3 regions of the Streptomyces sp. NPDC085460 genome follow, and region 1 is predicted to be linked to each of the others. Evidence: riboswitches for the same ligand, from Rfam matches in the RefSeq annotation. Region 1 holds a riboswitch; each other region holds the start of a gene.

Evidence for each region. A riboswitch is a leader RNA that binds a small molecule or an ion and turns the genes downstream of it on or off. The one in region 1 is predicted to bind cobalamin.
Region 2: another riboswitch for cobalamin. It lies ahead of ACIGHB_RS16760 (ribonucleoside-diphosphate reductase subunit alpha); the one in region 1 lies ahead of cobN (cobaltochelatase subunit CobN).
Region 3: another riboswitch for cobalamin. It lies ahead of metE (5-methyltetrahydropteroyltriglutamate--homocysteine S-methyltransferase); the one in region 1 lies ahead of cobN (cobaltochelatase subunit CobN).

The regions. Positions count from the first base shown of each region.
Region 1 is NZ_JBITTO010000003.1:306,627-308,883, forward strand. Features, by position in the region: gene cobN (cobaltochelatase subunit CobN) at 1-1,210, opposite strand, end outside; cobalamin riboswitch at 1,247-1,384, opposite strand; gene ACIGHB_RS09260 (cobalamin biosynthesis protein CobG) at 1,464-2,257, shown strand, end outside.
Region 2 is NZ_JBITTO010000006.1:78,967-81,223, forward strand. Features, by position in the region: gene ACIGHB_RS16760 (ribonucleoside-diphosphate reductase subunit alpha) at 1-1,247, opposite strand, end outside; cobalamin riboswitch at 1,370-1,508, opposite strand; gene ACIGHB_RS16765 (GNAT family N-acetyltransferase) at 1,550-2,050, opposite strand; gene mctP (monocarboxylate uptake permease MctP) at 2,130-2,257, opposite strand, start outside.
Region 3 is NZ_JBITTO010000001.1:681,089-683,345, forward strand. Features, by position in the region: gene metE (5-methyltetrahydropteroyltriglutamate--homocysteine S-methyltransferase) at 1-1,323, opposite strand, end outside; cobalamin riboswitch at 1,491-1,716, opposite strand; gene ACIGHB_RS02930 (AMP-binding protein) at 2,008-2,257, opposite strand, start outside.

The DNA of each region.
Region 1 (2,257 bases):
CGTGGCCGCCGGCCTCGATCAGGGCGTAGATCAGCTCGTCGCCGTCGCCGGAGACGAGGCCGGGCAGCTCCGCCTCGGGCCCGAAGTCGTACCCCTCGGCGATCAGCCGGCGCAGCAGGGCGATCGCGGAGGCGGGGGTGTCGAGGCCGACGGCGTTGCCGATGCGGGAGTGCTTGGTCGGGTACGCGGAGAGGACGAGCGCCAGCTTCTTCTCGGCGTTCGGGATGTGCCGCAGGCGGGCGTGGCGGACGGCGATGCCGGCCACGCGGGCGGCGCGCTCGGCGTCGGCGACGTAGGCGGGCAGGCCGTCGGCGTCGATCTCCTTGAAGGAGAACGGCACGGTGATGAGCCGGCCGTCGAACTCGGGGACGGCGACCTGGCTGGCCGCGTCCAGCGGCGACAGGCCCTCGTCGTTCTCCTCCCAGTTCGCCCGCGAGCCGGTCAGGCACAGGGCCTGGAGCACCGGCACGTCGAGCGCGGCGAGCGCGCCCGCGTCCCACGCCTCCTCGTCTCCGCCGGCCTGCGCGGCGGCGGGCTTGGTGCCGCCGGCGGCGAGGACGGTGGTGACGATCGCGTCGGCGCCGCGCAGCACGGCGAGCAGCTCCTCCTCGGGGGCGCGCAGCGAGGCCACGTACAGCGGGAGGGCGCGGCCGCCCGCGTCCTCGATCGCGTCGCAGAGGGCGCCGACGAAGGCGGTGTTCCCGCTCATGTGGTGGGCGCGGTAGTAGAGCACGGCGACCGTCGGGCCCTCGGCGGAGCGGGCGGGGCGCTCCAGCGGGCCCCAGGTGGGGGCGGCGGCCGGGGCCTCGAAGCCGTGGCCGGTGAGCAGCACGGTGTCGGAGAGGAAGCGGGCCAGCTGCGCCAGGTTGGCGGGGCCGCCGTGGGCGAGGTAGGCGTGGGCCTCGGTGGCGACGCCGACGGGCACGGTGGAGGCGGCCATCAGCTGGGCGTCGGGCGCCTGTTCGCCGCTGAGCACGACGACCGGCTTTCCGGCGGCGAGGACCGCGTCGAGCCCTTCCTGCCAGGAGCGGACGCCGCCGAGGAGGCGGACGACGACGAGTTCGGCGCCGTCGAGCAGGCCGGGGAGGTCGTCGAGCGGGAGCCGGGAGGGGTTGGCGAAGCGGTACGGGACCGGGCCCTCGGGCGCGGCGGCGTTCGCCGCGCGGGCACTGAGCAGGTCGGTGTCGGAGTGCGACAGCAGCAGGAGCATGGCGAGGCTCAGGCCCTTCCTCGGGGTTGTCCGCGCCCCGGGTCATGGTGGATGGCGGGAGTTCCTGACTCACCCGGGGCCGTCGCCGGCTCGGGCTCACAGTGGCGGGACCGCGCCGGATTCTCACCGGGCTTCCTCCCCGGGGTCCTGGGACCCCATGCCGATCTGCATAGTAGATCGTGACGTCGGCGGGCCTAAGAGAGCCGGAGAGTCGGCCGGATCACACTCGGTGGCCGTCCGGTTTCCCGTGGGTATGCTCGCCGCCATGCCGCCGACCCCACCCAGCCCGCCCGAAGCGGGCGAACCTCGCATACGGGACCGAGGCGACGCGTGCCCGGGGGCGCTCCGGCTGCACGCCGCAGCCGACGGTTTCCTCGCCCGACTCCGCCTCCCCGCCGGACGGTTGACGCCACGTCAGCTCATGGCTCTGGCCGACGCGGCCGAGGAACTCGGCGACGGCGGCCTCTCGATCACCTCGCGCGGCAACGCCGAGCTGCGCGGTCTGGCCGAGGGCTGCGGCGGCCGGCTCGCCGCGCTCCTCGACGACGCGGTTCTGCTGCCCTCCCGCACCCACGAGCGGGTCCGGAACATCGTCGCCTCCCCCGCCTCGGGGCTCGACGGACTCGGCCACGCCGACGCGCAGTTGTGGGCCCGGGCCCTGGACGCGGCGCTCTGCGCGGAACCCCGCGCGGCGGCCCTCTCCGGCCGTTTCCTCTTCGTCCTCGACGACGGGCGCGGCGACGTCACCGGCCTCGGCGGCGATGTGAGCTTGGTCGCAGCACCGCACGGCGCCACGCTCCTGACGGCGGGCTCCACGGCCTTCCGGCTGACCCCCGCCGACGCCCCCGCCGCGCAGAACCCCACCACGGACCCCGCCGCCTCCGGCGTCCCCGCCGCCAGCCACGCCTCCTCCGCCTCCGCCTCCCGCGCCGCCACCGCCGCGCTCGCCTGCGCCCTCGCCTTCCTCGACGCCGCCGACGCCGCCGGCACCGGCGCCTGGCGCCCGCGCGAGCTCCCGCCCGGGCACGTCCCGGAGTGGGCCGGCGC
Region 2 (2,257 bases), on a different contig from region 1:
GAGGCGTCCTTGAAGGTCATCCAGCCGTTGCCGGTCTGGGCCAGGGTCCGCATCATCCGGCCGTACAGGTCGCGGGCCGGCATGGTCCGGCGGGCCAGGCCCTTCGCCTCGGCGGCGCGGTAGGCGGCGTCGAACTCCTCGCCCCACAGGTCGACGAGCTCGGGCACGTCGGCGGGGGAGAAGAGCGACCACTCGGCGTCCGCGTTCACCCGGCGCATGAACTCGTCCGGGATCCAGTGGGCGAGGTTCAGGTTGTGGGTGCGGCGGGCGTCCTCGCCGGTGTTGTCGCGGAGCTCCAGGAACTCCTCGATGTCCGCGTGCCAGGTCTCCAGGTAGACCGCGGCGGCGCCCTTGCGGCGGCCGCCCTGGTTGACCGCCGCCACGGAGGCGTCGAGCGTCTTCAGGAACGGCACGATGCCGTTGGAGTGCCCGTTGGTGCCCCGGATCAGGGAGCCGCGCGAGCGGATCCGGGAGTAGGACAGGCCGATGCCGCCGGCGTGCTTCGACAGGCGCGCGACCTGGTGGTAGCGGTCGTAGATCGAGTCCAGCTCGTCCTGCGGGGAGTCCAGGAGGTAGCAGGAGGACATCTGGGGGTGGCGGGTGCCGGAGTTGAAGAGCGTGGGGGAGGAGGGCAGGTAGTCGAGCCGGCTCATCAGCCGGTACAGCGCCGCCACCTCGTCCAGCGCGCGGAGCGAGTCGTCCTCGGCGAGGCCGGCCGCGACCCGGAGCATGAAGTGCTGCGGGGTCTCGATCACCTTGCGGGTGATCGGGTGGCGCAGCAGGTAGCGGGAGTAGAGCGTCCGCAGGCCGAAGTAGCCGAAGCGGTCGTCGCCGGCGAGGTCGATCAGCGCGTCCATGCGGTCCGCGTGCAGCGCGACGAAGGCGGCGGTGCGGTCGGCGATCAGGCCCTCGCGGTGACCGGTGGCGACGGAGGCGGAGAAGCAGACGGCGCCCTGCGTGGCCGCCTCCTCGGCGATGGTGAGGGTGAGCAGCCGGGCGGCGAGCCGGGAGTAGGCGGGGTCCTCGGAGATGAGTCCGGCGGCGGCCTCGGTGGCCAGTTCGCGCAGCTCCGCCTCGTCCGAACCGGCGTGCCGGCCGCGCAGCGCGGCGGCGGCGACCCGGCCGGGGTCGGTGTCGGTGAGGTCGGCGGTGAGGTCGGTCAGGGTCCGCAGCAGCACGGTCCCGGGGCCGTCACTCTCGATCGCGGCGGCCTCGGTGGCTGACGGACCCGCAGGCGCGATGGTCACGTGGGGGCTCTCCCTCGCTCGGCCCGGGGCCACGGCGGGGGAGGGGCGGACGGGCACCCGTACGCGCCCGTGTCCACCGGCCCATTCCGCGAGGCCCGGACGTCATCGGCACCCGGAACGGTCGTACCAGGTGCACTGCCGGCAGGTGTTCGGACTCGCTCCGTGGACAAGGGCACACGAAGTACACCGTTGCGGGACAGTTCCGGATTCGCACCGGATTCCCCTGCGACGACAGCGAGGACGAGCATACATGTGGGGGGCGCCGATCTCGGAACCCCCCACATGTTGTGTCGGTCCGTGGACTACAGCTCCAGGGCGTAGGTTCGCAGAGAGTGTTCGGGGATGGGCTGCCAGTCCCGTTCCGGCGTGCGGACGAAGCCCATCCGCTCGTATATCCGGTGGGCGGAGACCATCTTGGCGTCGGTGGAGAGGACGAGCCTGGCGCAGCCGGGCAGGGCCCGTGCCCGGTCCAGGCAGGCGCGGACGAGCGCCTCCCCGACGCCTCTGCCGCGGGCCGCCGGCGCGACGACGAGCATCCGGAACTCGGCCTCTCCGGGGACGGCGATGTCCGCCCAGGCGGTGCCGCCGGGGGCGAAGGTCACCCCGCCGATGATCCCGTCCTCGGCGTCGGCGGCGACCAGTACCTCGCTCTCGCGCGCCCGCCGGGCCGTGTCGCGGAGCACGTTCAGGTAGAAGTCGTCCTCGCCGTACAGCAGCAGCCCGTCGTTCAGATAGGTGAGTCCGGTGAGGTCACCGAGTTCCTCGTACTCCTCGGGCCGTACCGCCCTGATCGTGAAGTCCATGGGCCTCAGTCTGCCGCGCGGCCACGCGAGAGGGGCCCGGGTTTCTCCCCGGGCCCCTCTCGGTGTGCGTGTGGGCGGCTCAGTGGGTGGAGGCGCCGACCTTCGGGAGCTCCGTGCTGACCCCGGCGTCGCCGGCGTCGGCCGTGTAGTCCGACGGGGAGGTCTCGTCGACGCCCTCGGGCGCCTTGGCGGCCCGCAGGACGAAGG
Region 3 (2,257 bases), on a different contig from region 1:
CAGCAGCGGCAGGCCGAGATGCGCGCGCTGGGCGGCGGCGCGCTCGGCGTACGGCTGGGAGCGCCGGCCGTCCGTGTCGGTGACGGCCTCGACCCGGGCGCGTACGGCCGGGACGCGGGTGATCGGGGACTCGGCCCGGGAGGCGAGATCGGCCCGGTTGGCGGCCAGTTCGGCGGCGATGGCGTCGGTGCCCTGGGCGAGGCCGCGTGCGAGGGTGGCGATCTCCGCGGTCTTCTGCCGGGCGAAGGCGAGCCAGCGCCGGACCTGGGGGTCGATGTCGTTCTCGGCGGTCGCGTCGAGCGGGACGTGCAGGAGCGAGCAGGACGCCGCCACGTCGACGCGGTCGGCGAGACCGAGCAGGGTGGCGAGGGTGGCCAGGGACTTCTGGTAGTCGTTGATCCAGATGTTGCGGCCGTTGACGATGCCCGCGACCAGGCGCTTGCCAGGCAGTCCGCCGACCGCGGCGAGGTCGTCGAGGTTGGCGGCGGCGCGCTCGGTGAAGTCGAGGGCGAGGCCCTCCACGGGGGCTGAGGCGAGCACCTGGAGCGCGTCGCCGAGCCGGTCGAAGTAGGAGGCGACGAGCAGCTTGGGCCGGTCGGTGAGCGTGCCGAGATCGCGGTAGGCGCGGGCGGCGGCGTTCAGCTCGGCCGGAGTGCGGTCCTGGACGAGGGCGGGCTCGTCCAGCTGAACCCACTCGGCGCCCGCCGCGCGCAGGTCGGCGAGGACCTCGGCGTAGACGGGCAGCAGCCGGTCCAGGAGGGTCAGCGGGTCGAAGCCGGCGGCGACGCCGGGCGCGGGCTTGGCCAGCAGGAGGTAGGTGACCGGGCCGACGAGCACCGGGCGCGCCGCGTGCCCCAGGGCCAGGGCCTCCTTCAGCTCGGCGACCTGCCGGGAGGAGTCGGCGGTGAAGACGGTGTCGGGGCCGAGTTCGGGGACGAGGTAGTGGTAGTTGGTGTCGAACCACTTCGTCATCTCCAGGGGCGCCACGTCCTGCGTGCCCCGGGCCATGGCGAAGTAGCCGTCCAGGGCGTCGGCGGCCACGGCCTCCCGGTGCCGGGCGGGGATGGCGCCGACCATGACGCTGGTGTCCAGGACGTGGTCGTAGGACGAGAAGTCGCCGGTGGGCACCTCGGTGATGCCGGCGTCGGCCAGCTGCCGCCAGTTCGACCTGCGCAGCTCGGCGGCGGTGGCCCGGAGGGCGTCGGCGGTGACGCGGCCCTTCCAGTACCCCTCGATCGCCCTCTTCAGCTCACGGTTCGGACCCTGGCGGGGGTAGCCGTACACGGTGGCTCGAACTGCCGCGGTCGCGGGCTTCGCTGTCACGGAACTCTCCTTCGCGAGTTTGTGTCCGGAACATCCCGGCGGGGGACGCGGACGCGAAGGAATACGACGGAACGCGCGGCTCACGCCGCGGTGGAACACCGCACGTGCCGCTCGCCGTGTACGCCGACCCGCCCACGAGGTCACCGGAATGGCCGTGCGCGGAGTACGTCCGCGTACGGGCAACGGGCAGGTCTTCGGACTCGCGGGCACACCGGCCTCTGACGAGGCAGGCACCTACTGGCCGTCGCTTCCCAGGACCGTTCTCCGGTCCCAGTGCGTATGACGGCGGTCGTTCCCGCTCACCGCTGCGGGGCAGTCCCGGATTCCCACCGGGTTCCCTCTTACGACGTTCCCGCCTGGATGACGGGACGAACCAGCTGCGGACGCCACCCTAGCCGCGCACGAGCCCAGCGGTGACGAGATCCCACCATGCGGACGTCACCATGAGAACCGTCCCGGACCCGCACCACGTGGAGAGGGACCTCGCGGCACAGGCGCTGGTGATCCGGCTGGGTTCCGGCCGGCGGTTCACCGCCTACGCCGACGTCGAGCTGATCGACGCGCTCACGAAGGACCGGCCCGGCGCGCGTCGGTTCGTCGTCAACACCCTCGGGCCGCCGGCCGAAGTCGGCACAGCCCTGCGGCAGGCACGGCATCTCCGTACCGCAGTCGGAAAGGGAATCGTCAGCTCAGCAGCGCTCGGAGCCTGCGCCGGTCGGGCTTTCCCACGGACGTGTGGGGGATGTCGGCCAGCAGGTGGACCACGGTCGGTGCGTACTGGTCGCCTTTGCGGGCGGTGACGAAGGCATGGATCTCGTCGTGGGTGATGTCGTGGTCCCGGGCGGGCACCACGGCGGCGTGCACGTGCTCGGTCGCATCCTGGTCGGGCACGCTGAAGACGGCGCACTGGGCGACGGCCGGATGGGTCAGGAGC